3 regions of the Blautia sp. MSK.20.85 genome follow, and region 3 is predicted to be linked to each of the others. Evidence: predicted binding sites of a transcription regulator. Region 3 holds the regulator's gene; each other region holds the start of a gene.
What was found. The regulator Rex, encoded in region 3, represses fermentation and respiration genes when NADH is low (regulators of the CRP and FNR family bind a similar motif). The targets are predictions, from matches to a motif close to ATTGTTAANTANTTAACAAT.

Region 1 (10,948 bases), on a different contig from region 3:
ACAACGTAAACGTAAGCATTCAGTTTATCGAGGGTGAGTCCCTTCTTCTGATGCTTGACAACTTCGGAATCTGCGCATCCAGCGGTTCTGCATGTACATCCGGTTCTCTGGATCCGTCACATGTTCTGCTGGCTATCGGCCTTCCTCATGAGATCGCACATGGATCTCTCCGTATGACATTAAGCGAGGAGACAACAATGGAGGATGCTGATTTTGTAGTAGATAAACTGAAAGATATTACTGCAAACTTAAGAAGTATGTCTCCATTATATGAAGATTTTATTAAAAAGCAGAAAAAATAATAAAAACACTTGCCAGGAGGAAAAAATAATGTATAGTGAAAAAGTAATGGATCATTTTCAGCATCCACGTAATGTAGGTGAGATTGAGAACGCAAGCGGCGTGGGTACTGTAGGAAATGCAAAATGCGGTGATATTATGAGAATATTCCTTGATATTGATGACGAAACCCATATTATCAAAGACTGCAAATTCAAAACATTTGGATGCGGTGCAGCCGTTGCAACAAGCAGCATGGCAACAGAGCTTGTAAAGGGTAAAACCATCGAGGAAGCCATGGAAGTAACAAACAAAGCCGTTATGGAGGCTCTGGACGGACTTCCACCGGTAAAGATCCACTGTTCCCTGCTTGCTGAGGAGGCTATTCATGCAGCTCTCTGGGATTATGCAGAGAAGCATCACATTAAGATCGAAGGTCTTTCCAAACCGAAGTCTGATATCCACGAAGGTGAAGAGGACACAGAAGAGGAATATTAATCCTCTGTATTTGCGATCATAACCGAGGCATGAGCAAGCTTCAATCGAACAGAAACCGTAAGCCATTGAAAGGACAGGTAAGTAAGAAGCATGACAGGACTTACGAACGAAGAAGTTCAGGAAAGAATTGCGCAGGGCCAGGTAAATAATAACGAAAACCCCAACACCAGGACATATAAACAGATCATTCTGGAGAATACACTGACATTCTTCAATTTTCTGAACCTGGTGCTGCTGGTTCTCGTACTGGTGGTTGGTTCCTACAAAAACTCCATGTTTGTAGGAATCATTTTTATTAATACCGTAATTGGAATCATTCAGGAGATCCGTGCCAAGAAGACCATTGACAAGCTGGCTATCCTGACAGAATCCAAGACGGTTGTTCTGCGTGAAGGAAAAAAATGGAAAATTTCTACAGAGAAGCTGGTTGTCGATGATCTGATCTTTCTGAAAGCCGGAGAACAGGTTCCGGCAGATGCGAAGATTCTGGAAGGAAGCCTGGAGGTCAATGAATCTCTGCTGACCGGTGAGGCAGACAATCTTCCGAAGAATACGGGAGATGAGCTTTTTTCCGGAAGTTTTGTGACGGCGGGACAGGCATGCTGCCAGATCATCCATGTTGGAAGTGACAACTATGCGTCAAGGATCACCAGTGAGGCCAAGGAATTCAAACGCCATAATTCAGAGCTTCGAAATTCCCTGAATGCCATCCTGAAGGTGATCAGTATTATTATCGTACCACTGGGTGCGATGCTTTTTTATAAACAGTATTATTTTGTGGGAGATAATATCCGGGATTCCGTCGTCAATATGGTTGCGGCAGTTCTTGGAATGATCCCCGAGGGACTCGTTCTCCTTACCAGTGTGGCGCTGACTCTGGGTGCGCTGAAACTGGCTCAGAAGAAGACTCTGGTGCAGGAGCTGTACTGTATTGAGACTCTTGCGCGTGTGGATACGCTCTGCCTGGATAAGACAGGAACCATTACAGAAGGTACCATGTGTGTGGAAGCAGTGGAGAGCTATCCGCCGGTGTATGATGAGATTTCAGGTGAAGCAGCAGGAAATAAGACTGAGTCTGGTGAAAGTAAGAACGACAGAACTGAGAGTTCTGATCTGGTCGAGGTTTCAGCAGCTTCCGAAATTTCAGCAGTTTCAGCCGCAGAAGCGATTGCAAAAGAGGATGGGAGTTCGATTCTTTCACCACGGGAAGAGTCTGAAGCTGGCACAGAGACGTACAGCCAGGAAGATCCGGAGAAAATCCGGGAGATCGAGCATATCATGGGAAATCTCCTTTCTGTGCTGAAAGACCAGAATGCTACTGCCGATGCACTGCGGGCGAGATTTAAAGTATCCCAGGATATGGAGCTGGATCATGTGATCCCGTTCTCTTCTGACAGAAAGTACAGTGGAGCTGCTTTTAAAGATACAGGCACTTATCTGATGGGTGCTGTGCAGTTTCTTTTTCCGGAAGGGAATCCGGAGCTGGCAGAATACTGCAGCGGTTTTGCGAAAGAAGGACTTCGTGTTCTGGTTGTTGCTCACAGTGAGAATGTAAATGAAGGCACTGAGATCCCGGCAGGGCTTGAGCCAATCGGACTTCTTCTTCTTACGGATGTGATCCGCCAGGAGGCACCGGATACCCTGGCATATTTCGAAAGCCAGGGGGTGGATCTGAAGGTGATCTCCGGTGATGATCCGGTGACCGTTTCTGCCATAGCCAGACGTGCAGGCCTTAAAAATGCGGAGCAGTATGTAGATGCAACAACGATCACAACCCAGGAACAGATGGACGAGGCAGTTGCAACATACAGTGTGTTCGGACGTGTGACACCGCAGCAGAAGCAGGCGATGGTGAAATCTCTTCAGGCACAGAAGCATACGGTTGCAATGACCGGTGATGGTGTAAACGATGTTTTGGCCCTTAAAGAGGCTGACTGCAGTATTGCCATGGCTGAAGGAAGTGATGCGGCCAAGAATATTGCCAATGTGGTATTGCTGGATTCCAATTTTGCAGCGATGCCGGAGATCGTGAACCAGGGACGCAGGGTTGTAAATAATATCCGTACTGCAGCATCCATGTTTCTGATCAAGACAATTTTTTCCGTGCTGCTGTCACTGATCACAATTTTCTTCGGGGATGCCTATCCCTTTGAGCCGATCCAGATGTCACTGATCAGCGCCTGTGCAGTTGGTATTCCTACGTTTCTTCTGGCCCAGGAGAATAATTATGAGAAGATCGACCATACATTTTTGCGTCACGTGTTTATGAATGCATTTCCGGCCGCTGTGACAATCACAGGCTGCGTGTTCAGTGTGATGCTGGTATGTCAGAACGTATATCATTCCAATGCGATGCTGAATACGGCCTGTGTGCTTGTAACCGGGTGGAATTATATGGCCGCACTTAAGACGGTTTACGCACCTTTGAATACCTATCGTAAGGTGATCATTTACAGTATGCAGGTGATCTTTTTCGGGGCGGCGGTGGTTCTGCAGAATCTGCTGACGCTGGGATCTCTGGAATTCGGAATGATCATTCTGGTATTCCTTCTGATGACGTTTTCTCCGATTCTGATCGATGTGATCACAGCCTGGATCAGGAACATTTACAGCCGTTCACTGGATAAAGGAGAACAGGGAAAATTTGCCACATTTATTGATAAGCTGAGAAAATAATAATATGAGAAAAGTAAGAGGACACTACCTGGAAACGGGCAGTGTCCTCTTTAGGTTGAGTGAATAAACTGCGAAACAGATATCCGAAGCAGAGCTGTGTAGCGAATGTGGATCACGCATATCCGCTTGACGAAGATACTATTTCGTATGCATGAGCCAGATAAATCCAAAGGCCGGGATCTCTACGGCCTGTGCATCTCTTTGAACTCCTGTGAGGAGATCTGTATAAGTGCCGTCCTGTTCGTTGATCCAGGCTACTTTGTCCTGGTCACTGAAGTTGTAAATGCAGATCAGTTTCTCTTCGGAAGTTTCTCTTACCAGGGCAAGAAGGGATTTTTCCCAGGTTTCCAGTGTGTGTGCAGGAATCTCAGGGGCAAATACCGGATGGCTGGCGCGGATGGACTCCAACTGTTCCAGACTGTTAAAAATGCGTCCCTGGATCGTCTCGGCATCGGCTCTGTTCCGGGCAAGAATCCAGTTGAAATGGCCGTTGTGGAGCCAACGGGGGTCAGAAGCCCTGGAAGGGTCTGCTTTATAGGTGTAGTCGTTGAGCTGTCCGATTTCATCACCGCTTCGAAGTACCGGGATTCCAGGAAGGGAAAGAAGCAGTGCATGAAGTGCTACATCATATCGGATTCCGCGGCTGACACCATCTGTATTTCCCTCATAATCAAAACGCTCGATTCCTGCAAGGGAGGCAGTTGTTCCGCAGAGCTCGGATTCTTCTGTTTCCGGATTTACATAGATCTCACCCCGAGCAAAGGAATTCGGGAAAAGACCGGAAAGGAATTCATTCAGATAATCTCTGTGAGGACCCTCTGTGATAAAGCTGTCTTTCAGGAAATCATAGTCCAGGTTCCAGCGTACCGTGTTGCGGTTGCGGAGGTAATTCTGGAATATAGGTGCCTGTGGAAGACTGGCCGTCTTATCAATTCCGCGGCGGAGAAGAGTGGTATCTTTTGTGGCAACAGTGTGCCAGATATCGGACATCAGCTGAGTGCTGTTTACAATATGGAGTTCCGGCATATCGGAAGTTCCACCGAATGCAGCCGCTTCTGCTGGTGTGCGGTCTGTCTCACCAAGGAGAAGAACTCCAGGGCATACGATCTCGCAGACCATACGTGTCATGCGGAGAAGAGAGTGCAGTTTCCAGAGATTTTCGCTATCCATCACAGGAAGGACACCAAGACTGAATACAGAAGCGCCCTCATTTGCAAGCTCCAGGATCTGGAGAAGCATTGCATTGAAAAAGGCCGGAGTCTGAAGTACACATGGCGCGCCGGACTGTGGGTCGTCCACAGAAAGGCTTAACGGGATTTCAAGAGCCAGGCGGATACCTGCTTTCTGGCAGTTAACTGCAAGGTCGTGCAGATCTTCTGAGGTTCCGATCTCCGGGATAATGCGAAGAGAGCAGTTGGAAGTTGCCTGGAAAAGATCTGTCAGGTACAGAGTGTCTGCCTTGCATTCACTGATATAGTCCAGCTTACCAGACAGTCCGGCAAGGGTATCTGCGAAATCAGCAGGATTTACAGCCATTCCGGTAAACGTGGTCTTACGGAACCAGTCCGGATCAGCAGCACAGTTCTGGTCAGCTTCTTTCATGGAAAGAGAACGCTCGCAGTAGATCTCTTTCATTTTTTTTGTGAGGCTTGAGAATGTGCCGGCAACCTCTGGATGGTCACGGAACAGCTCGCAGTAGAGCCATTTCAGATCGTTGTAGTAGTGGTTCAGGCGTTTCTCGTAGAGTGCATCGTAGGCAGTGTCTTCCTTAGAAGTTTCGACTTTCAGAGGTTCGGTTTTGGAAGTAGTAACTTTCGCCGGTTCAGTTTTGAAAGTTTCGACTTTGATCGGTTCGGTCTTTGAAGTCTCAACTTTAATTGGCTCGGTTTTTGAAGTCTCAACTTTAATTGGCTCGGTTTTTGAAGTCTCAACTTTAATTGGCTCGGTTTTTGAAGTCTCAACTTTAATTGGCTCGGTTTTGGAGGTTTCGACCTTGACCGGTTCAGTTTTTGAAGTTTCGATTTTGACGGTTTCGGTTTTTGAAGTTTCAATCTTAACAGTTTCTGGCTTCTTTTTTAGCTGTTGTTCTTTTTTTGCCTGCATGGCAGCTTTCTTTTTCTGGAGTCTTTTTGTTGACATATAGAGTTCCTCCTTAAATAAATTGGTATTTTCGGTATAAAATGTAAACTCTCTGACTGGAGAGAGAAATAGATCTATAGTTTGTGAAAAACCGGCTGACGGTTTTTGAACACAGTATAATAGGAAAAGCCACAGTCACGGAGAACATCGGCTGCCCTGTCAAAAGCATAGGCAATTTTATCCGGGGTGTGGGCGTCTGCACCGATGGTAATGATTTCGCCGCCAAGTTCACGATAACGGCGGATTACATTCACACATGGATTTGGTTCTCCAAGACCGTAGTGATAACCTCCGGTATTCAGTTCAATTCCGATGTTTTTGCGGATCAGTGTACGCAGAATTTCATCCAGGATTTCCTTATAGCGGCCATAGGAGTACTGACGGTTCTGATTGGGGCCGTAACGCACTACATAATCAATGTGTCCGTAGACATCCATTTTATCAAATGCGGCGATATTTTCCAGAATGGATTCAAAATATTCCATATAGCAGGCGGATTCTTTCCGGCCTTCAAAATAAGAAGGATAATAGGGATCATATCCGTGCACCACATGGGAAGAACCAATAACAAAGTCAAAAGGGATTTCTTTCAGAAGTCCGGAAAAAGATTCGGAAAGATGAGGCTGAAGTCCCAGTTCGATTCCGAAATTTACAGAAATCTGGTCCCGGAAAGCATCAGCCAGTTCAAAAAGACGCTGGCGGTATGCCGGGATATCCAGTGAAAAGTCCAGATTTTCCGGTGTTTCCGGGTAATCCGGATCAAGATGCTCGGTAAAACAGATTCCAGTAAGACCTTTATCAACCGCAGTCTGGATCATATCTTCCATGGGTGTTTCGGAATCTGCGGAAAAAGAGGAATGCATATGACAGTCCCATAAAATTTTCTGGTCCATTTTGTACCTCCATATTCAAGTCTGACGAGTGTGCAACAGATGCTGTACCTGCTTTGAAATTTAGAGCTGGCAGGACAGAGATTTCTCTCACAGAATTATAACACATTTTTCATAAATTTTCTTAATATTTATTTTAATGTGCTTTTTTATAAATAGCTCTTGAATTTTTGTTTGGAATTAGGTACAATATGAGACAGGTTGATGTTTCTTTAACAAAGGAACGATTTAAATCACCATTCAATTCATAGGAGGAATTTATCATGGCAGTAAAAGTTGCAATTAATGGTTTTGGACGTATCGGTCGTCTTGCATTCCGTCAGATGTTTGGAGCAGAAGGATTTGAGATCGTAGCAATCAACGATCTTACATCTCCTAAGATGCTTGCTCACTTATTAAAATATGATTCTACACAGGGAAGATATGCTCTTGCTGATAAAGTAACAGCAGGCGAGGATTCCATCACAGTAGACGGAAAAGAGATCAAAATCTATGCTAAGGCTAACGCTGCAGAGCTTCCATGGGGAGAGATCGGTGTAGACGTAGTTCTTGAGTGCACAGGTTTCTACACATCCAAAGACAAAGCTCAGGCTCATATCGATGCAGGTGCTAAGCACGTAGTTATTTCCGCTCCGGCTGGAAACGACCTTAAGACAATCGTTTACAACGTAAACCATCAGGGTCTTACAAACGAGGACAAGATCATCTCCGCAGCTTCCTGTACAACAAACTGCCTTGCACCAATGGCTAAGGCTCTTAACGATCTTGCACCGATCAAATCCGGTATCATGTGCACAATCCACGCTTACACAGGCGATCAGATGACACTTGACGGACCGCAGAGAAAAGGCGATCTGAGAAGATCCCGTGCAGCTGCAGTTAACATCGTTCCGAACAGCACAGGTGCTGCTAAAGCTATCGGACTTGTTATCCCAGAGCTTAACGGCAAACTTATCGGTTCTGCACAGCGTGTACCTACCCCAACAGGTTCTACAACAATCCTTACAGCAGTAGTTGAAGGAAACGTTACTAAAGAGCAGATCAACGCAGCTATGAAAGCAGCTTCCAATGAGTCCTTCGGATACAACGAGGATGAGATCGTATCCAGCGATATCGTTGGTATGAGATTTGGTTCCCTCTTCGATGCTACTCAGACAATGGTACTTCCACTTGAGAATGGCACAACAGAGGTTCAGGTAGTTTCCTGGTATGACAACGAGAACTCCTACACAAGCCAGATGGTTCGTACAATCAAGCACTTCGGAAAACTTCTGAACGCTTAATTTTCTGCGAACGGGTGTAGAAGAATAGACTCAGAAAGGGTCCGGTCTGAAGAGGACCGGGCCCTTTTTTTCCAAAAGACCAAACAAAAAAATGTCTGAGGAATGACTGTTAACAGAGCGGACAACAATATCGCTCGCCCTTATTGATCTGCTTTTGCAGAAATAAAAGTTAAGGAGATATAGAGATGCTGAACAAAAAAAGTGTTGACGATATCAATGTAAAAGGACAGAGAGTACTTGTAAGATGTGATTTCAACGTTCCGCTTCAGGACGGAAAGATCACAGATGAGAACCGTCTTGTAGCTGCTCTTCCGACAATCAAGAAACTGATCGCAGACGGTGGAAAGGTTATCCTCTGCTCCCACCTTGGAAAACCGAAGGGAGAGCCGAAACCGGAGCTTTCTCTTGCACCGGTAGCTGTTCGCCTTTCCGAGCTTCTTGGACAGGAAGTAAAATTTGCAGCAGATCCTGAGGTAGTAGGACCGAACGCAAAGGCTGCTGTAGCAGCAATGAAAGACGGCGACGTAGTTCTTCTTGAGAACACACGTTATCGTGCAGAAGAGACAAAGAACGAGGATAAGTTCAGCGAAGAGCTTGCTTCCCTTTGCGACGTATTTGTAAACGATGCATTTGGAACAGCTCACAGAGCTCACTGCTCCAATGTAGGTGTTACCAAATATGTGAAGACAGCAGTTGTAGGATATCTGATGGAGAAAGAGATCGCATTCCTTGGAAACGCTGTAAACAATCCGGAGAGACCATTCGTTGCAATCCTTGGCGGAGCTAAGGTTTCCAGCAAGATTTCCGTTATCAACAACCTTCTTGACAAGGTAGATACACTGATCATCGGTGGTGGAATGTCTTACACATTCTCCAAAGCTATGGGTGGACATATCGGAAGATCCCTCTGCGAGGATGATTACCTTCAGTATGCACTTGACATGATGAAGAAAGCAGAGGAGAAAGGTGTGAAACTTCTTCTTCCTGTAGATAACAGAATCGGTGATGACTTCTCCAACGACTGCAATATCCAGGTTGTAAAACGCGGTGAGATTCCGGACGGATGGGAAGGAATGGATATCGGACCTGAGACAGAGAAGATCTTTGCAGACGCTGTTAAAGATGCCAAGACAGTTGTATGGAACGGACCGATGGGATGCTTCGAGATGCCGAACTTCGCACATGGTACAGAGGCAGTTGCAAAAGCTCTTGCTGATACAGACGCAACAACCATCATCGGTGGTGGTGATTCCGCAGCAGCTGTAAATATCCTTGGATATGGCGACAAGATGACACACATCTCCACAGGTGGCGGTGCTTCTCTTGAGTTCCTTGAGGGCAAAGAGCTTCCGGGCGTAGCAGCAGCTAACGATAAAGACTGATAAAAAATAAAGTGTTCCGCGAACACAAAAAGGAGATAAAAACAATGGCAAGAAAGAAAATTATTGCTGGAAACTGGAAAATGAACATGACACCAAGCGAGGCTGTAAAGCTTGTTGAGACTTTAAAACCGCTTGTTGTTAACGATGAAGTTGACGTAGTATTCTGCGTACCGGCTATCGACATCATCCCTGTTGTTGAGGCAGCTAAAGGTTCTAACATCCAGGTTGGTGCTGAGAACATGTACTTCGAGGAGAAAGGTGCTTACACAGGTGAGATCGCTCCGGCTATGCTCGTAGATGCAGGCGTTAAGTACGTTGTACTTGGACACTCCGAGAGAAGAGAGTACTTCGGTGAGACAAACGAGGACGTTAACAAAAAAATGCTCAAAGCTTTCGAGCATGGCATCACACCGATCATGTGCTGTGGTGAGACACTTACTCAGAGAGAGCAGGGCGTAACAATGGACTTCATCCGTCAGCAGGTTAAGGTTGGATTCCAGGGTGTTACAGCTGATCAGGCTAAGACAGCAGTTATCGCTTACGAGCCGATCTGGGCTATCGGAACAGGTAAGACAGCTACAACAGAGCAGGCTCAGGAAGTTTGCGCTGATATCCGTAAATGCATCGCTGAGATCTATGATGATGCTACAGCAGCAGAGATCCGTATCCAGTACGGCGGATCTGTAAACGCTGCAACAGCTCCTGACTTATTCGCTCAGGCTGACATCGATGGCGGTCTTGTAGGTGGCGCTTCCCTGAAACCAGATTTCGGAAAGATCGTAAACTACAAATAAATCGTATATTTTGTTCAAACTGAATAAATAAATTGTATGAAAGAACCCCTGAACACAGATAAATCTGGTAAAATTGCCGGATAAACTGTGGAAGGGGTTCTTTTTTGACAGAATAGCAGATATCACTTTCAGGAAAAGAATCGAGCTGGAAAGTAAAAAAGTGATAATAACATAAAAAACTCTTTCTGACATGGATGACACAGCCGACGAAAAGCTGCATTCCTTTACAGTCAGAGAGAGTTTTTATCATCTTTAGAGGAAGAAGTATAATTCTTCGTATCTGTTTTTTCATTCATTTCATCAGGCTCTGGAATATGCTCCACAATATCTTCAATCTCACAGTGGAGAATGGAACATAGCCTGTCTATTGTGTAAATTTCAACATTTTTATTTTTTCGCAGTCTGTCCAGAAGTGAACGGGTGATCTGATAATGTTCATAAAGATCATACTGAGTAATTCCGCGTTCCTTCATCGTGACCCAAAATCTGTCATATTTTATCATATGTATATCCTGTCCGATTCGTCCTTGAATTAATCTTATTATGAGGGTAAAATTGGGATTACAACAGTGTCCTTATACCGACACTATGGAAAGGAGAAACGATGAGGAAGTTTTTTAAGATCTTTTTTTCGGTGGTAGTTATACTTTATTTTTCAGCTACAATGTTTTATTGTTTTGTAGCCGGAACACCGGAAGCGGGAAAAGGAGCAGCAATCTATATAATGTCAGCAGCAGGTCTGTCAATTCTTTTTCCAGCGTTTACCTGTGGATGCATTCACTACATTATTTACCTCAGAAAAAAACTGGATGAAAAGAGCAAATGATTTGGATTTATGTTATGATAATAGTAAGGAGATTATTGGGGATACAGCATAGCTGTTACGTATTATAATAGAAAGAAAGCCTGCAACTGTGCGGAAGACGCTTATAGGATCATTTGGGGAGGATTTTAATGGGAAATATTCTGGATTATCTGGACTGGAGAGGGGATCTTACTTTTGAACA
Region 2 (10,948 bases), on a different contig from region 3:
CCGTATTTCTTGGTTGCTTCTGCCGCATCAATCGTCACCTGATCATCTGTCTCGTTTCTGTGTTCAAGGCCAAGATCATAATACTCTGTATTCAGTTCCAGATATGGTGTGAGAAGTTCGTCTTTGATGATCTGCCACAGAATACGTGTCATCTCGTCTCCATCCATCTCAACTAAAGGTGTCTGCATTTTGATTTTTTCCATATTATTTTCTCCTTTTGAGGTTTATTCTCCTGTCCGGATTCCAGGTGCTCTTTCCTTTAGAATCTTTCTTTGGCACTTTTACTGTACATTGTACTCATATTTTTCATTTCCGTCAACGCTTTTATGCTTTACCACACTATGTTTATAAGAATTGTATAATAATTTAGTTTTTTATTAATTTTTCACAGTTAAATTTTCCCCACCCCTGCTGATTTCTGGGAAGTCCCATATCATCCGTGCTTTCTCTTAACAACATCTTTATTTCCACGTTGGAAAGCTGCGGCTCTTTTTCCAGAAGACAGGCAATTCCTCCGGATACCAGCGGCGTTGACATGGAAGTTCCACTCTTGATCCGGTACGTGTAGGGAATCCCCGGCGCACAGGAAGTTACACGATTCCCCGGTGCAACCAGATCAGGCTTGCACACACACTCAAACGTAGGTCCTCTTCCGGAAACTGCCTTATTTCCCTGCAGCATATCGCTGGATCCTACGGTAATAATCTTCCGGCTGCTTCCCGGTGCTGTCACTGTGCCATCCCCAGGCCCTTGGTTCCCGGCAGCTGCCACTACCGTAAAACCTTTATCCCACAGCTGTTCCACGCCTGCAAGAAGATCCGTCTGTTCATTCATACTGCGCGAAGTTGTTCCTACCGAAATATTTACAATGCGGATATTATAAATTTTTCCAAAATCTTCAATCCACTGAAAAGCCTGAAGTACATCTTCACGGCTGCCATTCCCGAAACGATCCAGCACTTTAAGCGCAACAATGCCACATCCGGGAGCAGCCCCCTTATATCTGCCCTGGGATGCCGTGCCGTCTCCGCCCAGAATGCCGCTGACATGGGTTCCATGTCCGTTATCATCATAGGGACCTGATTTTCCTTCTGTAAAATCACAGAATGCCAAAATACGCTTGCCAAAATCTATATGCGGAAAAATTCCTGTATCCAGTACGGCTACACCGATTCCTTTTCCGGTATATTTTCTTTTATACATAAACAAAAAATCTCCTGCCGGACAGATGATTTCTCTTTAATTTATTCAGAAAACAGCTATCCCGGAACCTTTTCCGTAAAAAGATCCCGGGATAAATCCCAGGATCTTTTTTATTAATTATTTAATTCCCACTACCTGTACGGAAGTTTACTTTCTTCTGGATCTGATTATCCATTCCATAGCCATAGCTTCCATAAACGCCAGTATGCCAGCCCTTTGCCTGACCTTCCGGATCATAATGAAGTCCGTTGATGATCACCCAGCTGTGTCTGGTATAACCATCACCTGCACCATCTCTAGAACCCGGGACACGTCCGCATATCACATATTAACATTGCAAATATTGGGTTGCAATATCTCCTTCAACCTTTGTGCCTTATATGAAAAATTCTGTCACATAAAACCATTTTCAATACATATTTGGTATTTTCCCGAAAATGCATTTTTCTCAGTTTCTGTCATATAATGTATAAAATCCCTTATTTCCTCCAATACTTAACACATCTGAAAAAATAAAGGAGGTTTTCTTTATGCTTCTGTTTATTCTTGTATTCTTTGGACTCCAGATCTTTATCCTTTTCTGCTGTGCCGCAGCAGGTAACGATGCCGCTTCCCAGGAACTTTCCGACCAGGAACAGCTTCAGTTTATCTCAGAATGGAAAAAACAGCATCAGAAAAAGGACGTCTGCTGAAGAACGTCCTTTTTACTGTAAAGCAAATGCAAATAGGATATTTTATATGATAATACAAACCAGGCCGCCTTTGCTGTCGTTTACGATCTTCTGCATGGTATCCTGGAGTTTTACCTGGCTTTCTTCACTGATCATGGCCAGTTTGTTTTTGATCCCATCTTCTACCAGCTGCTGGATGGATTTTCCGAAAATGTTGGTCTCCCAGATGCTTTCTCCCCGGTCCGGGCTTTCCTTGATATATTTTATCAAATCTTCTGCCTGCTGCTCTGTGCCGACAATGGGGGCGATCTCCGTTTCGATTCCTGCCCGTATCATATGAATGGAAGGGCTTTTTGACCGGATCTTTACTCCGAATTTATTTCCCTGGCGAATTACTTCCGGTTCTTCAATGGTGATCTCGGAAAGCTCCGGTACCACGACCCCATAACCAGTACCTTTTACCGCCTCCAGGGCTGCCTGAACTTTTACAAACTGCTCCTTCATCCCGGCCAGTTCTTTCATGGTCTGGATCAGTTCATATTCACTTTCCATGGAAATTCCGCTCATTTCGCTGAGCATCTGATAATAATAAATATCTTTTACTGCAATCCGGACACGGACGGTTCCATCGGAAAGACTGATCTGCTCAAGCAGTGTATCTTCTACATAGGGACTCTCCAGACGTATCGATTCTCTGTTTACATCCCGCACATGGGTAAGTCTGGTCATTTTTTCCCGGATTTCATTTAACAGTGCCGCTTTTACTTCATGTTCCGGAGAAAGCATCTCCACCCATTTCGGAACAAACAGTTCAATCTCGCTGACTGGAAATTCATAAAGGATTTTTTCCAGGATTCTGGTCACATCTTCTTTTCTGAGCTGTTCACAGTTCACTGCCAGAACGGATACTCCGTATTTCTCTTCCAGATTTTTTACGATTTTTCCGGTTTCCTCACCGTACGGAGTCTGGGAGTTTACCAGGAGCAGAAATGGTTTTCCCTGGGCTTTCAGCTCTTTTATCGTCTGCTCTTCTGCCGGAATAAAATTTTCTCTGGGAATTTCCCCGAAGCTTCCGTCTGTTGTGACTACAATTCCGATGGTGGAATGCTGGCTGATCACTTTTTCCGTTCCGATGCGGGCCGCATCATGAAATGGGATTGCTTTTTCCTGCCAGGGCGTTTTGACCATCCGTTCCCTGCCTTCTTCCACATTTCCGGACGCATCTTTTACCAGAAATCCCACACAGTCGATAAGCTTTACCCGGATTTTCTGGTTTTCCCCTATGGATACTTCCACCGCTTCTTTTGGAATAAATTTGGGTTCTACAGTCGTGATCATTTTCCCGGCACCGCTTAAGGGCAGTTCATCCTGAAGTTCTGCTTTTTTTCCTTCACTGATCGCAGGCAGTGCCACCAGCTCCATAAATCTCCGGATAAATGTGGATTTTCCTGTACGGACCGGGCCCACAACCCCTATGTAGATATCCCCGCCCGTCCGCGCCTGGATATCACGGTAAACCTGAAAGTTTTCCATATAAAAAAGCCTCCCTGCATATACTGTCCTGTAAGTTCCGGGAACTATCGTCAAGCGGATATTCGCAATCCGCTTCGCTACTTGCTCATAACCAAATAACTGCTCCGCAGTTGATTTGGTTAAAAGACCAGTTCCCGCATACCACAGTATATGCCCGGGAGGCTTCTTATATGCTGCTGTTCACCGGGAACAGCAGCTCTTTATATTTCTTACATCAGTCTTTGATATAGAACTCATTGTGAAGCAGATGATGCTCTTTGCCTTTGAGGAGTCCCTCATAAAGCTCCAGAACCAGCGGGTTCTCATCAGATTTCTTGATGATCATGGTGTTGTCCGCATTGTAAAGGCCTCTTGCTCTTGCTGCCTTGGTCCTGTCACCGGATCTGGTCGGCTGACCGCCACCCATAATACATCCACGGCGGCATGCCATAACCTCGATCAGGTGATAGTTTGCTTCGCCGTTCTTTACACGTTCCATAACGGTTCTTGCATTTGCAAGGCCGCTGGCTACGCATACATTGATATCCATGCCCTTATACGGAACGGTAAATTCCTTGATTCCCTCTTCACCACGGACACCGCACTCTGCGATCTCATGCATGGCTTCCTTGCTGTGATCCGGACTCAGTCTTCGAAGAACGGCCTCGGTAACACCACCGGTAACACCAAAGATAACACCACCGCCGGAACCAAATCCAAATGGCATATCACATGCTTCCGGATCCAGTGTTGCAAAATCAAGACCAAAGTTGTCGATCATGCGGAGAAGCTCTGTGGTTGTGATAACGATATCGGTATCCTGCTCGCCTTCTGTAAAGCTATTTGGCCGGATCGCCTCTGCCTTCTTGGCTGTACATGGCATAATGGAAACCATAACTGTTTTCTTGCCTGCTGCATGCTCCGGATCACGGAAGTATTCCTTGATAACTGCAGACATCATTCCCTGTGGGGAACGGCAGGTGGAGATATTTGGAACGTATTCCTTATACTGATCGGTGATAAATTTCACCCATGCCGGACAGCAGGAAGTCAGGAGTGGAAGGTTCTCGCCTTTTTCCACTCTGTTTAAGAACTCCTTGGTCTCTTCCATAATGGTAAGGTCAGCACTGAAGGTTGTATCATAGACTTCATCAAAGCCCATCTTATGAAGAGCATTTACGATCTTGCCCATTACACTTCTGCCTTTGGCAAGGCCATAATGATCACCAACTGCAACACGGACTGCCGGCGCGATCTGTGCAACCACACGGGTATCCTTATCAGCCAGAGCATCCCATACCTCGTCCATATGTGTACGGATGGAAATAGCTCCTGTCGGGCAGTAAACACGACACTGTCCACAGTTTACACACTGTGTTTCTGTGATCTTCTTGTTAAATGCAGGCATGACCATAGCCTCAGTTCCACGGAACGCAAAACCAAGAGCTCCGATTCCCTGAAGTTCCTCACAGGCACGTACACAGTTACCGCAGAGGATACATTTATTCGGATCACGGATAATGGACGGTGAGCTTTCATCGATCTCATGCTGCTCTCTCGTATTTTCAAAACGGATGTTACGTACACCAAGGCGGTGTGCCAGCTCCTGAAGAATACATTCACCGCTCTTTACACAGGTTGTACAGTCACGGCAATGTGCTGCAAGCAGAAGCTCTACGATCAGTTTACGATATTTCTTGATACGGCCGGAGTTGGTATAGATCACCATTCCATCTCTCGGCTGCTCGGAACAGGATGCAAAAGTCCTGCCTCTGTCATCCTCAACTGTGCAGAGACGACAGGCTCCAAATGTGGAAAGCTCTGAATGGTAGCACAGTGTGGGGATATTGATACCGGCATTCCTGATGACTGTCAGGACATTTTTTTCGTCGGTAAATTCTACTTTTCTTCCGTCAATTGTCATTGTACCCATAAGATATCCTCCCTTCTATGCTTCCACATAAACCGCATCAAAGTTACAGTTATCCTTACAGGAACCGCATTTGATACATACGTCGTTGTTGATTACATGTGGATGCTTGATCTTTCCTGAAATCGCACCTGCCGGACAGTTCTTCGCACACTTGCCACAGCCGATACAGAACTCAGGATTGATATGGAATTGACGGAGCGCCGTGCAGACCTTCGCGCGGCATTTCTTATCTACGATATGCTCTACATATTCGTCACGGAAACGCTTCAGAGTACTGATGACCGGAAGCGGCGCACTCTTACCAAGACCGCACAGAGCCATACTCTGAACCATGTTTGCAAGTTCTTCCAGCTCATCCAGATCGGAAAGCTCACCTTTACCTGCAACGATCTTCTCCAGGATCTCAAGCATACGTTTGGTACCCTCACGGCAAGGAACACATTTACCGCAGCTCTCACGCTGTGTAAAGCTCATGAAGAAACGTGCAACCTCTACCATACAGGTATTCTCATCCATAACAACAAGTCCGCCGGAGCCCATGATGGCATCCAGTTTTTTAACAGAATCAAAATCAAGAGGATGATCGATCTGATCATCGATCAGACATCCGCCGGAAGGACCGCCGATCTGTACACCCTTAAATGCAGCACCACTCTTAAGGCCACCACCGATATCATAAATGATATGACGGAGGCTTGTTCCCATTGGAACCTCGATAAGACCGGTGTTCTCAATGGAACCGGTAAGTGAGAAGGTCTTGGTTCCAGGGCTTCCCTCTGTACCGATGGTGTGGAACCAGTCAGCACCCTGAAGGATGATCTTCGGTACGTTGGCATAAGTCTCTACGTTATTAAGAACCGTAGGTTTGCCCCACAGACCCTGCTCAACAGTTCTCGGAGGTTTTACTCGAGGCATGCCTCTGTTACCCTCGATGGATGCAGTCAGGGCAGAACCTTCACCACATACGAACGCTCCGGCACCACGGTTGATATGTAAGTGAAAATTAATACCGGAACCAAGGATATTATCACCAAGAAGGCCATAAGACTCTGCCTGCTCAATGGCCATTCGAAGTCTCTGTACAGAAAGAGGATACTCGGCACGTACATAAATGTAACCGTCTTCTGCGCCTACTGCATAAGCGGCGATCACCATACCCTCGATCATCTTGTAAGGATCACCTTCCATTACGGAACCATCCATGAAAGCTCCCGGGTCACCCTCATCACCATTACATACTACATAGCGTACTTTCTCCGGCTGGCGTGCTACCTGTGACCATTTCTTGCCAGCAGGGAAACCTGCACCACCACGGCCACGGAGACCGGATTTTGTGATCTCATCAATAACGCCCTGCGGGGTCATCTCAAAGAAAGCCTTCGCCATAGCGGAAAATCCACCTACGGAAATATATTCATCAATAGACTCTGCATCGATCTTACCACAGTTCTCAAGAACGATCCTTGTCTGCTGGTTCAGGAACGGAATATCGCTTGGATGTGGACAGGCCTCATCATTATGACGATAGAACAGACGGTCAACCGGCAGTCCGCAGATCACGGTTTTCTCTACGATCTCGCGGCAGTCATCTACCTGAACATGAACATACTGATAATCATATGGCTCAATTCTCATAAGAGGTCCAAGTTCACATAATCCCTGGCATCCGGTCTTAACGATACCTACATGAGGAACATCCTTCTGCATCTCAACCGCAACACCCTCGATACCTTCACAGAGTCTTGACATTTCTTCGTAAATCTTCTGAGCACCGGAAGCGATACATCCGGTACCGGAACAGACGAGAACACGGCAGGTATAGCCATCAAGATTCTTCTTAACCTCAGCCTGTTTGTTTTTCAGATCTTCCATACTGGTTATACTCATACGCTCTCACCTCTCAATTCATTTAAAAGCTCAACAGCCTTCTCAGGAGTCATTTTCGGGTGAACTTCATCATTTACAGTCAGTGTCGGTGCCAGTCCACATGCACCCAGACAGGAAACAGTCTCAACTGTAAAAAGCATATCATCCGTTGTATGTTTCTTATGGGTCAGTCCAAGCTCTTTCAGCATGGCTTCCTTAACAGGCATGGACTTACGTACATGACAGGCAGTACCATCACATACCTTAATAATGTACTTGCCTTTCGGTTCAAAGGAAAAGTTCTCATAGAAAGTGGCTACGCTGTACGCCTTCGCTTCTTTTACACCAATCTGTTCCGCAACATAAGTAAGAAGCTCTCCCGGGAGATAACGATACTCAGCCTGGATATCCTGCATGATCGGAATCAGTGATGCAGCTTTCCGACCGTAGTGCTCGATGATCTCATCCGTTTTCTTGTAATACGTCTGGTCTAACATTCGGTTCCCTCCTTGTTTCTCATAGATTTTCCACTTGATCAGCCTGCTCCCATTACAGGTTGATACTCTAACACTTTGTCAGTGCCGCGCGTTTATGCAAACCATTATTTTGCACTATTTTTGTGCTTTTAATTATAACTTATATCGTCATTTTCCACAAGTGCTTTTTTCGGTTTTTTCAGAATATATTGAAAAGTTTACAATGGCTTACTGGTTTTGTGTCTATTTTCTCCAAAAAATGTTCAATTTTTAACAGTTATGATAATAAAGGAACAAATTTACTTTATGTTCCCGGTAAAAAACATTTCCTGTTATTGATTTTATTTCTCATTTACTTTAATATGAAAGAAAAGTGCGTGGAAAACATTTTATTAATCTTATTTTGAAAAGGAGAAACTCTATGCGAAATCTCGACACACCAGTTAAACAGATCCGAAGAAAGATTTTTACAGAAATTGCGAAGATCGGATTTGAATCCACGGACGAATCCCTGATCCACGATATTGAATCCATTCCCTACAACATCGTAGAAGAACGTGCGAAATACCGTGAAAGTATCTACCGCGAAAGAGCTGTTGCAAGCGAACGTGTCCGCCTGGCCATGGGCCTTTCTCTCCGTCCGGAGAACCGTTCCGTCCATCTGACCGACGGAGTAAAAGCCAGCAACATTGACGAGAAATATTACGAACCACCTCTTATGCAGGTAATCCCATCTGCATGTTCCGCATGCGAATCCAACAAATACGAAGTCAGCAACATGTGCCGCGGCTGCGTCGCACATCCCTGTATGCTCACCTGCCCCAAAGGCGCCATCTCCATGGTAGACGGCAAATCCTTTATCGACCAGGATAAATGCATCCACTGCGGAAGATGCAAATCCGTCTGTCCCTACGACGCCATCGCCCACAAAGAACGCCCCTGCGAACGCGCCTGCGGCGTAAAAGCCATCGAAAGCGACGAACAGGGACGCGCATCCATCAATCAGGACAAATGCGTATCCTGTGGCATGTGCATGGTCAGCTGCCCATTCGGAGCCATCTCCGACAAATCCCAGATTTTCCAGCTGTCCCACGCCCTTCGCGAAGGAACCGAGATCATTGCAGAAATCGCTCCCGCCTACATCAACCAGTTCGGCGAAGACGTCACCCCGGGCAAATTCCGCTCCGCCCTTAAACAGCTGGGCTTCTCAAACATTTATGAGGTAGCACTGGGCGCAGACATCGGCTGCATCTCTGAGGCACACCACTACGCAAAAGAAGTAGCCACTGGCAATCTTCCGTTCCTCCTCACCTCCTGCTGCCCGTCCTGGTCCGTCATGGCAAAGAAATACTTCCCGGCCATGATCGACAACATCTCCCAGGAGCTGACCCCGATGGTAGCAACCGCCCGCATTGTAAAAAAAGAACACCCTAACGCCAAAGTAGTCTTCATCGGACCATGCGCCTCCAAAAAACTGGAAGCTATGCGCCATTCCGTGAGAAGTGACGTAGACTTCGTAATCACCTTCGAAGAACTCTGGGGTCTCTTTGATGCCAAAAATATCACCCCATCCACCTGCGAAGAACTCCCGGAAGAAACCCAGGCCGCAACCGCAGCAGGAAGAGGATACGCCATCGCAGGCGGCGTAGCCGGAGCCATCGAAAACTGCCTGAAAGAATACTACCCCGATGTACCCGTACACATCGAACACGCAGAAAGCCTTGCCGAATGCAAAAAAGTCCTCACCCTCGCCAAAGCCGGCAAAATCAAAAACTGCATGATCGAAGGCATGGCCTGCCCAGGAGGCTGCATCGGCGGCGCCGGAACCAACGCCGGCTTCGCCAAAACCTCCAAAGCCCTCAAAAAATACGTAGACACCTCAGAACCCAAGCTTCCCTCACAGGAACTTGAAAACCTGGAACTGAACTAATATATCGAAATATTTTTCCAGATAATTCCCAGAAATATTTTATACGAAACCAAAAACGGAGATGCAACCTTAATTAAACCTCAAGGTTACATCTCCATTTTTATCAACCAGGACAGGGCAAAGCCCGCCTCCGTCCCTCATCCACATCCTACCGTATAGCCAGACAGCCTACCACGGCCAACACACAGGCCCGGAAGGGAGTGAGGTTCTGTCTGCGGACGACTCTGCAGGAGGTGTGCTGGATCTTAGGCGGCGGGACTTCTGCGTTATTTTTCAAAAGTCAGCTGTCTGAGCGGCAAAAGCCGCGAGTTCTGGCTTTTGGAAAATGGTTTTAGCAGAATCCCGGCGCCTTAGAACCAGCCACCGACGAAGCCCGGCCGCGGACAGAACCTCACTCCCTTCCGGGCCGTCCCGTTCACCGCCACCACTACCTCTCCACCGTCTCCGTGCTCTCCGGCCAGGCATACTCCTCACCTTTCAGACCCGCCAGAAGGCTCCGAAGCTTATATCCATAACTCCTCCCGGCAGCCCAGCCACCTCCATAAGGATTCTCCTGAATCCCCAGCCATTCCACATAAGGAGCACTCTCCCGGGCAACATATTGAAAGCGGTTATCCACACAGGCCTGGTTCAGATCCTCTGATGAGGCATAAGCCTTCAGATGCTGCACCTGCGCCCGGATCCCGGTCCTTACATCCGGAAAAGAATTTCCGGCAACGCCTCCACCTGTAGTTCCAAGCCCGGAAAAATTAAACTGCCCCGCGCTGGCATCCCCGCCAAACTGGAGCCATCCGGTCTCAAGCATGGCCTGCTCATAAACAACTTCCCCACGGACACCCTCTGCATCCGCTTCCTCTATCACAATCGTGCAAAACGTATCAATATCCGGTGCACCACCCTCTGTCAGGACATCCGAAGGATACTCCACATTCTGCGCCTCATACTGCGCCACCATATCCTCCACATCCACTGTGGTACACCCCATGATCGTATAATATCCATAAGTATTATCTGTGGAATCATCCACAAAACTATCTGTATCACTCTCTCCGGATGACTGCGGCTTCGAAATCTGCCCTTCCATGGAATGATCCACATCCTCTGCCAAAACACCTGCAGGCGTTCCGAACACCAGAACGCCTGCAAGCACCATCATCCGTAAACAAAAACAATTTCGGAATCTGTACATATATAAATAATCAATCCTTTATTACTGCTATTACTGCGCTTTTCTCATTGCAGCTTCAACTACATGACCTACAAGAACAGAAGTTGTAACACTTCCAACTCCGCCAGGAACCGGTGTAATCGCATCAACGATCGGCTCAACTGCCGCATAATCAACATCACCGCAAAG
Region 3 (10,948 bases):
TTAAAGGCCCGGAAGAATTGTTTGATTTCTGTTTGCGGAAGAGAATACTGATCCGTGACTGCAGCAATTATCCTGGTCTGAAAAAAGGTTATTACCGGGTTGCGGTGAAGCGTCATGAGGAGAATATAAGACTGATCGAAGTACTTGAGGGAGGTATATTATGGCAAAAGCAATAATGGTACAGGGAACCATGTCCAATGCAGGAAAAAGCCTGCTTGCTGCAGGGCTTTGCAGGATCTTTAAACAGGATGGTTATCGCGTGGCTCCTTTTAAATCACAGAATATGGCGCTGAATTCATTTATCACAGAGGATGGTCTGGAGATGGGAAGGGCTCAGGTCATGCAGGCGGAAGCAGCCGGGATCAAACCTTCGGTTCTTATGAACCCCATCCTTTTGAAGCCTACCAATGATGTTGGTTCCCAGGTGATCGTAAACGGGGAAGTTCTGGGGACCATGAGTGCCAGAGATTATTTTAAATATAAGAAAACACTGGTTCCGGATGTTATGAAAGCCTACAATGCCCTTGCCGAAGAAAATGACATTATTGTGATCGAGGGTGCAGGAAGCCCGGCAGAGATCAATCTTAAAGATGAAGATATCGTAAATATGGGAATGGCAAAAATGGCCAAGGCACCGGTCCTCCTTGTTGGTGATATTGACAGGGGAGGCGTTTTTGCACAGCTGATCGGTACAGTGGAACTTCTGGAAGAAGACGAAAAGGCGATGGTTAAGGGACTGATCATCAACAAGTTCCGTGGAGATAAGACCATTCTGGACCCGGGTGTGGAAATGCTGGAAGAGAGAAGCAGGATCCCGGTGGTCGGTGTGGCTCCTTATCTGGATATCCAGGTAGAAGATGAAGACAGCCTGACGGAGCGTTTTGACCGGAAGCAGGAAGCCGGAGTTATTGATATTGCGGTGATCCGTACACCAAGGATCTCCAATTTTACAGATTTTAATCCTTTTGAAAGTATTCCGGGAGTTTCCCTGCGTTATGTGAAGCACCCGAGAGATCTCCATTCGCCGGATATGATCATTCTTCCGGGAACGAAGAATACCATGGGTGATCTGATCTGGATGCGGGAGAGCGGAATGGAGGCGGCAGTCTTAAAGGAAGCTTCCAGAGGCAAGCTGATCTTTGGCGTCTGCGGCGGTTATCAGATGCTTGGGGAGACATTAAGTGATCCTCATGGTGTTGAAAACGGAGGTTCCATGAAGGGAATGGGCCTGCTCCCAATGGAGACGGTATTTGCCGAAAAGAAGACAAGGACAAGAGTACAGGGACATTTTGGAGAGCTTTCCGGAGTGTTCGCACCGCTTTCCGGTACAGAGGTTGAGGGTTATGAGATCCATATGGGAGAGAGTATCCTGAAAGAAAATGCCGGAACTGTCACCAGGATCACAGACAGTGTCAGCGGCGAAAAGAAAGAAGAAGGTGCTTTTTCCGGAAATGTCTGTGGAACGTATATCCATGGCATTTTTGATAAGGAAGCATCAGCAGAAGCCATGATCCGTGTTATCGGTGAAAAAAAAGGAATTGATGTGGAGAATATGACAGGGGTGGATTTTGCGGCATTTAAAGAGCAGCAGTATGATATCCTGGCAGCTGAGCTTCGGAAGCATCTGGATATGAAAAAAATATATGAGATACTGGAAAACGGGATTACGGAGGATGAACAGAAATGAAAGTTGAGCTTGAAAATGTAAAACCCATGGAGATCGAAAAAAGAAGTTTTGAGATCATTACAGAAGAACTTGGGGATACACCGCTGATCCCGGGAACAGAACTGATCGTAAAACGCTGTATCCACACGAGTGCGGATTTTGACTATGCAGAAAATCTCTGCTTTTCGGATGGTGCCGTGGAAAAAGCAATGGAAGCGATCAGAAATGGTGCGTGCATTGTCACAGATACCCAGATGGCAAAAGCGGGTATTAATAAGCGGGCGCTTGCACGTTACGGTGGAGAAGCGTACTGTTTTATGTCAGATGAGGATGTGGCTGCTCTTGCGAAAAAAAACGGGACTACAAGAGCCACTGCCTGTATGGATAAAGCAGCAGAAATGGATGAGAAGCTGATCTTTGCCATTGGAAATGCGCCTACTGCACTGGTCCGCCTTTATGAGCTGATCGAGGAAGGAAAAATTTCTCCGGAGCTTATTATTGGTGTTCCGGTCGGATTTGTGAATGTAGTGCAGTCGAAGGAACTGATCATGCACGCAGATGTGCCTTATATTGTTGCAAAAGGACGCAAAGGCGGAAGTAATATAGCCGCATGTATTGTAAATGCACTGCTTTATATGATCGATAATCGAAGAGATTAAAGAATAAAGAAAGAGCCTTCGTGGTCTGTTTTTTCAGAAACAGCAGCGAAGGCCCTTTTTTTATGAAAGGATGTCCGAAGAAGCAGAAAAGCTGCAGCAGTTGTCTGAAATATTTTTCAACAGCTGACATGCAGGCAGAAAATCTTTTACGGGAATGGAAGAACAGGAAAGAACCAGGGTAATGTCACTGGAAGTTTCTTTCAGGATTTCCAGACGCATACCCTCTGCACGAGCTGCCTCTTTCAGTGTTTTACCGTTGACAGTGCAGGGAATTGTAAGAGCCAGACTGGTTCCGGCGGCCCCTGTTTTGATCTGGCAGTCTGTTCCGAAGACTTCCCGTACCGCACAGGAAAGAGATTTCAGCTTCTGGGCGTACAGACGGCGAAGCTTTCTTGTCTGGGAAACCAGATGTCCGTCACGGATAAACTGACACAGAGCAATCTGTTCTGCCTTGGAAGCGGTTTGATTATAAAAGGAAGCTTTGGGGGCATACAGTTCCCGGAGGGATGAAGGCAGTACCATAAAGCTTACACGGATCGAAGGCAGCAGAAGTCTGGAAAAGGAACCAATATAAACAACATTTTCCCCGCCTGCAAGTCCAAAGAGAGAAGGAGTAGGTTTCTGCAGGTAAACAAATTCGTTTTCAAAATCATCTTCAATGATAAGGTGGTTGTTTGCTTCCGCATGATGGATCAGTTCCAGACGCCGTTTCACCGGCATGATCTCTCCCCACTTGGTCATGTGGGCAGGGGAAACATAGATCACATCGCAGTTTTTGTCCCGGTAATGGACATCAAATCCGTAATCTTCAAAAATCGTACTGCCCTGGATAAATGACGGGGTAGGGAATGAAACGGTTTTTCTCTCCCGGATCAGAGGGCAGAGGATCTGGAGAAGGCTCTGAAGTCCGGCACCTACCACGATATCGTCAGGAGAACAGATCACATTTCGCCGTTCCCGGATATAATCTGAAAGAACCTCCCGGAGATCTTTTTCCCCCTGGGGTTCTCCGTAGGAAAGCATACGGTTATCCTGACGGAGAGCACTTTTGATATAGCGCTGCCACAGATCAAAACGGAAACTCTCCCGGTCAACACCGGAAGAAGCAAAATCATAAAGGCAGGGAACCATGTTTTCGGAATGCTTTTCCAGGATGACAGGATGCTGTTTGGTGGCAATGTCTGTGACATAATAACCACTCTGTGCCCTGGCAATGATATAACCGTCTGCCGCAAGCTGAAGATATGCATTTTCTATAGTGGTACGGCTTAATTTCAGTTCCTGGGCGCATTTACGGAGTGATGGCATTTTGCTGCCCGGAAGAAGACGTTCTTCCATGATCAGTTTCCGGTAATAATGATAAACCTCCAGGTAGAGATGTTCTTTTTTGTGTTCTGTGGATATATTTAACATAGGTATGATAATTTCCTTCCAAAAATGATTGCGTAAACCTGACAATTCATTCTATAATAATACAGAAAAAAACTCAAGACTGGAGAAGTGAGATGAAGAAAATAGCAGTGATCAATGATCTTTCCGGGCTGGGAAAGTGCTCGCTGACAGCGGCAATTCCCGTGATCTCGGTGATGGGAGTGCAGGCATGTCCGTTTCCCACCGCTGTTTTAAGTAATCAGACAGGCTATGAAACCTATTTCTGTGAAGATTTTACAGAACATATGGCTCCATATATGGAAGAATGGAAAAAACGAGGATTTGTTCCGGACGGAATTTACACGGGATTTCTCTCGGATGAGAAACAGGCCGATAAGATCCTGAAATTTATTGATACATTTGCAGGAGAGGATACGCTGATCCTGACAGATCCGGTAATGGGAGATGACGGAGCAGTTTATCCCATCTATACAGAAGAACTTTGCAGCAGATTTCGGGAACTGGCCAGACGTTCCTATGTGATCACCCCAAATCTGACAGAAGCATTGCTCCTTCTTTATGGGAAAAATAAAATGGAAGAAATCTGGAAGGAATTTCAGAGTTTTTCCGGTGAGGAACGGCTGGCACAGATCAGGGAAACCGGATACAGACTTGCAAAGAGATTTTCTCTTCCTGCGGTCGTGATCACCGGAGTGGATCACCGGGAAGAGGACGAGCCACTGAAAATGGGAAATCTTGTTCTGGAAAAAGAAAAGTGCTCCTGGGTATTCGCCGGGAAAACAGGTGGCAGTTATTCCGGTACCGGAGATCTTTTTGCCTCTGTACTCAGTGCGGGGCTGGTGAAGGGATATCCTATGGAAAACTGTGTAAACATGGCAGTGGATTTTATCTCTGCTTCTATCCGGGACGCAGTGGAAGAGGGAACAGACCGTAATGATGGTGTATGTTTCGAACAGCAGCTTGGCAGACTGATCCGTTAGATCAGAAATGGCTTATGGTGAAGGAGGAAATAGAATGATTTCTGCAGAAGAACAGAAAAAAGTGGCAGATCTTGTAAAACAGACAAAAGATCTTATCCTGAAAGAGATGGATGAGGAAGAAGTGATGATAAAAGGTGCTGCCAATTATGTGACAAATGTAGATCTGGCTGTACAGAACTTTCTGAAAGAAGAACTTGGAAAGGTTTTTCCGGAAATTTCCCTGATCGCGGAAGAGAAAGAGAATCTGGGGCTTTCAAAGGAGGAAACCTACTGGATCCTTGATCCTATTGACGGAACCACCAATCTGATCCGTGATTTTCATATGAGTGCTGTGGCACTGGGACTTTATGAAAAAGGCGAGATCGTTTTTGGAATTGTTTACAATCCTTTTACTGATGAAATGTTCCAGGCGGCAAAAGGGGAAGGTGCTTATCTTAATGGCAGAAAGATCCAGGTATCGGATACTCCGGATTTTGGTGATGCGGTTATTTCCTATGGTTCCACTCCTTATAAAAAAGAGGAAGCCAGAAATCTGTTTCCCATTTTTTACAGCATTTTTATGAAATGCGGGGATTTCCGACGTACCGGTTCTGCAGAACTTGACATGTGTTATGTTGCCTGCGGAAGAGAGCATGGATATATTGAACGTGACCTGAAACCCTGGGATTATTCCGCGGGAACAGTTATCCTCCGTGAAGCCGGCGGTGTAGTAAAGAATTGGAAAGGTGAAGAACCATCTTATCTTAAAAATGAAGACATTCTTGCCTGTGTGCCTCAGTTTGAAGAGAATCTTCTGAAGGAACTGTTATAAACGGACAGATGTAGCGCCGGATCAACCGGCAAAAAGAGCTGACCATCAGGCCAGCTCTTCCCATTTTTCATAAAGTTCTTCCAGTTCTTCGGCGATAGCTGCTTTTTCACGGCTCAGTTTGGTACATTCCGCAACGTTAGTACAGACATCCGGGAGAACCATGGTTTCATCAATTTCGCTGTCTCTTGTTTCCAGTTCTTCAATGCGGGCTTCTACTTTTTTCAGTTCGGCTTCCCGCTTTCTTTTTTTGGCCTGTTCTTCTTTCATCTGCTGCCAGGAAAGCTTGTTTTCGGAAACGGCCTTTTCTTCTGATGGCGCTTCCAAAGAGTCACTTCCCGGAGCGTAAGCACTGGTCAGCTCTTCTTTTTTCTCCAGATAATAGTCATAATCACCGATGTAATTTACTACGGCCTGGTTGGTAAGCTCCATGATCCGGGTTGCGGTCTGGTTGATAAAGTAACGGTCGTGAGAGACATAAAGGACGGTACCGGTGTAGCTTACCAGCGCTTCCTCGAGGATTTCCTTGGAAGCAATGTCCAGATGGTTGGTAGGCTCATCCAGGATCAGGAAATTGGCTTCGGAAAGCATCAGCTTGGCAAGAGAAACACGACCTCTTTCTCCACCGGAAAGTGCGGAGATTTCTTTAAATACATCATCCCCGGTAAAGAGGAATGCTGCAAGCATATTTCGGATCTCTGTTTCGGTAAGAGTTGGATACGTGTCGGAAATTTCCTGAAAAATAGTTTTATCCATATGAAGAACATGATGTTCCTGGTCATAATATCCGATCTGAACTTTGGAACCCAGGGAAAACTTGCCGGCATCTGCCTCGATAAGTCCGTTGATGATCTTCAGCATCGTTGTTTTTCCGGTTCCGTTATTGCCGATAAGAGCTACACGTTCCCCTCTCTTGATATCAAAAGAAATATCAGAAAACAGGGTCTGCCCCGGGAAGGATTTGGAAAGTTCCTCCACATGGAGTACATCATTTCCGCTTAATACACGCGGTTCCAGGGAAATACGCATACGGTCCTGGATTTCCAGAGGTTTTTCGATACGCTGTACACGGTCCAGCATCTTCTCGCGGCTTTCTGCACGCTTGATGGATTTTTCGCGGTTAAAAGATTTCAGTTTGGCAATGACTGCTTCCTGATGTTTGATATCTCTCTGCTGGTTTAAGTACGCCTTGTACTGGGCATCGCGCAGCTGCGCCTTCTTAAGGGCATAGGCGGAGTAGTTGCCGCTGTAGACACGTGTCTGTCCGGCTTCGATCTCCACAACTTTGGTGACGACTTTATCCAGAAAATAACGGTCATGGGAAACGATGAAAACAGCTCCCGGATAATTCAGAAGATAAGTTTCCAGCCAGGAGATGCTTTCCATATCCAGGTGGTTGGTAGGCTCATCCAGAAGAAGGATATCCGGCTTGGAGAGAAGCATCTTTCCAAGTGCCACACGGGTTTTCTGGCCTCCGGAAAGTTTCTCGATCTGTTTGTCGTAATCTTCTTCCGTGAAACCAAGACCCTTCAGGACACCGGTGAGCTCACTTTTGTAAGCATAGCCGTTTTCCAGTTCAAACTGATGGGTGAGGCGGGTATATGTCTCCATCAGGCGGTTCAGGTCATCGCCTTTTACGGTATTCATTTCCTGCTCCATATTACGGATACGGCGTTCCATATCGATAATATGCTGTTTGGTGGTAAGAAGCTCTTCGTAGATGGTATGGTGTCCGTGGATATCCTGGTACTGGGCAAGATAGCCGATATTTTTGTCCCGGGCAAGTACTACCGTGCCGGAATCCGCGGAAATCTCCTGCATGATGATACGAAGAAGAGTAGTCTTTCCAACACCGTTACATCCGATAAGAGCTGCCTTTTCCCGGTCTTCAATATGAAAAGATGCATCATTTAAAATTACTTTTTCGCCAAAAGCTTTGCATATATTCTGACATGATAAAATCATAAAAACTGTCCTCCTGTATAAAGAATTATCCCTGAATAGTAAATAAACAGGGAAAATCCTCCACTTATTATAACGGAAACCGCCAGGAATTCAAAGAAAAAATCAATTTTTTAAAAAAATATGAAGAAATTTGTACATAACTTACAAGTTTGATTGACAGGAAAATGTCAATTCGGTATAATTAACCTAGTGTAAAGTAAGGAGGGAAACTATCGTGGAGACAAAACAAATCTCGAAAGCGGTGATTAAGCGTCTGCCACGCTATTACCGCTACTTAGGAGAGCTGATGGAAGACAATGTAGAGCGTATTTCTTCCAATGAATTAAGTAAGAAGATGCATACCACAGCTTCTCAGATCCGTCAGGATCTTAATAATTTCGGCGGTTTCGGGCAGCAGGGGTATGGCTATAATGTACATTATCTTTATACAGAGATCGGTAAGATCCTGGGACTGGATATCGCCCACCCGATGATCATCCTGGGTGCCGGTAATCTTGGACAGGCACTTGCCAATTATGTGGATTTTGAGAAAAGGGGATTTAAGCTGGTAGGAATCTTTGACGTAAATCCTGTGCTGGAAGGCATTGCGGTTCGCGGACTTGAGATCCAGATGCTCAGCGAACTTCCATTCTTCCTGAGAGAAAATAACGTAGAGATCGCAATTCTCACTCTTCCGAAGAATAAGGCCAAGGAAATGGCAGATATTCTGGTGGAGAACGGAATCAAGGCAATCTGGAATTTTGCACATCTTGATCTTGAGACACCGGATGATGTGATCGTAGAGAACGTGCATCTTTCTGAGAGCCTGATGACACTGTCTTATAATCTGAGCAAATACAGGCAGGAACATGTAGAGAAATAAATTTTAGCGGGCTGCCGGAAACGGCAGCTTTCTCTGTTAAAGAGGGGAGGCAAAGTGCAGCATGAAAAAAATTGTTACCTGCGAAGAAATGAAGAAGCTGGATAATGCTACGATCCACAAGATCGGGGTTGCTTCTGAAGTTCTGATGGAGCGGGCAGCGTTGAAAGTAGTTGAGGAAACAGAGAAATATCTTGGGAAGAGCGAGAAGATCCTGGTGGTATGCGGGAGTGGAAATAACGGAGGAGATGGTATTGCCATTGCCAGATTATTTCATCTGAAAGGTGTTCGGGCTGAATTTTATATGGCCGGAAACAAAGAAAAAATGACCAGGGAAACGTTGCTTCAGTATAAGATCGCTACAGGTTATCAGGTTCCGGAAGTGAATAACCCGGCCTGGGATGAATATACTACTATAGTAGATGCCGTGTTTGGCGTAGGCCTGGCGCGTCCGATCGAGGGACATTATGCTGAGATCATCCACGAGATGAACAGTGCCCGGGCGAAAAAAATTGCTGTTGACATCCCATCAGGAGTGAACGGAGATACTGGCCTGGAAATGGGAATTGCCTTCAGTGCCGATCTTACCGTTACTTTTGGTTACCGGAAAAGAGGTCTTTGTTTTTATCCGGGAAGGCTGTATGCGGGAAAGATCGTTATAGCTGACATTGGGATCTATGAGCAGGAAGCTGTAAAAGCATCGGCGAGATGTCTGGAGAAAGAAGATCTGAAACTGTTTCCGGAACGTGATCCCGGTGGGAACAAGGGGACTTTTGGAAAGATACTTTTTGTTACCGGAAGTGCAGGAATGTGTGGTGCTGCTTATTTGAGTGCCAGCGCGGCACTTCGGACCGGAGCGGGAATGGTAAAGATCCAGACTGTGGAAGAGAACAGGATTCCTTTGCAGATCCTTCTTCCGGAAGCAATGGTATGCAGCAGGTTTGACGAAGAATCCAACGAACAGCTTCTTTCCTGGTGTGACGTGATCGTCATCGGTCCAGGGCTTGGAACATCGGTGGCAAGCCGTGAGAGAGCACAGTGGTTTCTTACGGCAGCTGCCAGAGAGAAGAAACCGCTGATCCTGGATGCGGATGGACTGAATCTTCTGGCTATGCATCCGCAGTGGAAGGAATTTTTGGGCGGGAATGTAGTCCTGACTCCTCATATTGGAGAGATGAGCCGGCTCTGCGGCAGATCCATTGGAGAAATTCAGGAAACAATCGCACAGACAGCTGTGGATTATGCAAAGGAAACAGGAACGGTATGTGTTCAGAAAGATGCATGTACGGTTGTTACAGACGGCAAAGATGATATTTATCTGAATCTTTCCGGTAATTCCGGAATGGCAACTGCAGGAAGCGGGGATGTACTTGCCGGACTTCTTGCCGGGATCTTATGTATGTATCTGAAAACGGAGGAACAACCCTCCATGGTTTTAAAGGCCGCGTTAGGTGTTTATCTTCACGGACTTTGCGGTGATCTTGCAGCTGCAGAAAAAGGAAAACGCAGTATGCTGGCGGGAGATATCATCGCATATCTGCCCCGGGCTTTAGCGATATGTGAAGAGGAGTCAAAATCATGAAAAAATACGAGAGAGTCAAGGCGCTGGTATCACTGGATGCCATTGCTCACAATTTTGAGGAAATGCATAAAAATGTCAAAGAAGGGACAAAGATCATTGCTGTGATCAAAGCGGACGGTTATGGCCATGGTGCCAGAGCTATTGCACGTCTGATCCAGGATTATGACTATATCTGGGGATTTGCCACGGCTACCGCAGAAGAAGCGCTGGAACTTCGACATGCAGGAATCACCAAGCCTGTCCTGATCCTTGGCCTTGTGTTTGAGGAATACTATGAGGAACTTGCTGCGAATGATGTCCGGATCACAATATCGGATCTTAACACAGCAGTAGAATATGCAAAAGCTGGTGCACGCATTGGAAAAAATGTACATATTCATCTGGCTCTGGATACGGGAATGACAAGGATCGGATATGCGGATATTCCGGAAAACGCGGTAAAGATCGAAGAAATCTCAAAAATCCCGAATCTGGTGATCGAGGGAATGTTTACCCATTTTGCCAGAGCGGATGAGTTTGACCGGTCTCCGGCACTGGTGCAGCTTGACCGTTATCTCCGTTTTGCGGATCTTCTGGAGAAGAGAGGCGTTCATATTCCGGTACGCCATTGTTCCAACAGTGCGGGTATCATCCGTGTGCCGGAGGCAAATCTTAATGTAGTCCGCGCCGGTATCACGATCTACGGTATCTATCCATCCGAAGAAGTGGAGCGGGATATTGTGAAGCTGACTCCTGCCATGGAATTAAAAAGCCATGTATCCTATGTGAAAAATGTGGAGCGTGGGACTGCGGTAAGTTATGGCGGAACTTTTGTTACGGAGCGTTTTACCAGAATGGCAACGATTCCGGTAGGTTATGCGGACGGATATCCCAGACAGCTTTCCAATAAAGGCTGGGTCCTGATCCATGGCAAAAAAGCTCCGATCCTTGGTCGTGTCTGTATGGACCAGTTTATGGTGGATGTTACAGATATCCCGGAGGTAAAAGCCGGTGATGAGGTGACACTGATGGGAAGAGATGGAGATGAATTCATCAGT

Region 1: a site for Rex is predicted at 6,683-6,702, ahead of gap (type I glyceraldehyde-3-phosphate dehydrogenase). Genes of this name have one in related genera too.
Region 2: a site for Rex is predicted at 7,920-7,939, ahead of G5B12_RS07700 (4Fe-4S dicluster domain-containing protein). Genes of this name have one in related genera too.

Annotation. Positions count from the first base shown of each region.
Region 1 is NZ_JAAIUN010000008.1:109,986-120,933, reverse strand. It holds gene nifS (cysteine desulfurase NifS) at 1-302, shown strand, start outside; gene nifU (Fe-S cluster assembly scaffold protein NifU) at 331-777, shown strand; gene G5B12_RS06735 (HAD-IC family P-type ATPase) at 868-3,453, shown strand; gene G5B12_RS06730 (hypothetical protein) at 3,592-5,592, opposite strand; gene G5B12_RS06725 (histidinol-phosphatase HisJ family protein) at 5,667-6,485, opposite strand; gene gap (type I glyceraldehyde-3-phosphate dehydrogenase) at 6,746-7,765, shown strand; gene G5B12_RS06715 (phosphoglycerate kinase) at 7,951-9,147, shown strand; gene tpiA (triose-phosphate isomerase) at 9,192-9,941, shown strand; gene G5B12_RS06705 (helix-turn-helix domain-containing protein) at 10,172-10,444, opposite strand; gene G5B12_RS06700 (Mbeg1-like protein) at 10,896-10,948, shown strand, end outside.
Region 2 is NZ_JAAIUN010000010.1:32,984-43,931, reverse strand. It holds gene G5B12_RS07740 (NADP-dependent isocitrate dehydrogenase) at 1-203, opposite strand, end outside; gene G5B12_RS07735 (S8 family peptidase) at 367-1,203, opposite strand; gene G5B12_RS07730 (hypothetical protein) at 1,325-1,528, opposite strand; gene G5B12_RS07725 (hypothetical protein) at 1,734-1,895, shown strand; gene spoIVA (stage IV sporulation protein A) at 1,938-3,407, opposite strand; gene G5B12_RS07715 ([FeFe] hydrogenase, group A) at 3,622-5,319, opposite strand; gene G5B12_RS07710 (NADH-quinone oxidoreductase subunit NuoF) at 5,335-7,206, opposite strand; gene G5B12_RS07705 (complex I 24 kDa subunit family protein) at 7,203-7,682, opposite strand; gene G5B12_RS07700 (4Fe-4S dicluster domain-containing protein) at 8,083-9,591, shown strand; gene G5B12_RS07695 (glucosaminidase domain-containing protein) at 10,019-10,780, opposite strand; gene G5B12_RS07690 (bifunctional 5,10-methylenetetrahydrofolate dehydrogenase/5,10-methenyltetrahydrofolate cyclohydrolase) at 10,811-10,948, opposite strand, start outside.
Region 3 is NZ_JAAIUN010000003.1:15,848-26,795, forward strand. It holds gene cobD (threonine-phosphate decarboxylase CobD) at 1-176, shown strand, start outside; gene G5B12_RS02305 (cobyric acid synthase) at 161-1,687, shown strand; gene G5B12_RS02310 (precorrin-8X methylmutase) at 1,684-2,325, shown strand; gene pdxR (MocR-like pyridoxine biosynthesis transcription factor PdxR) at 2,386-3,738, opposite strand; gene G5B12_RS02320 (pyridoxamine kinase) at 3,831-4,697, shown strand; gene G5B12_RS02325 (inositol monophosphatase family protein) at 4,732-5,508, shown strand; gene G5B12_RS02330 (ABC-F family ATP-binding cassette domain-containing protein) at 5,554-7,470, opposite strand; gene G5B12_RS02335 (redox-sensing transcriptional repressor Rex) at 7,685-8,332, shown strand; gene G5B12_RS02340 (bifunctional ADP-dependent NAD(P)H-hydrate dehydratase/NAD(P)H-hydrate epimerase) at 8,394-9,911, shown strand; gene alr (alanine racemase) at 9,908-10,948, shown strand, end outside.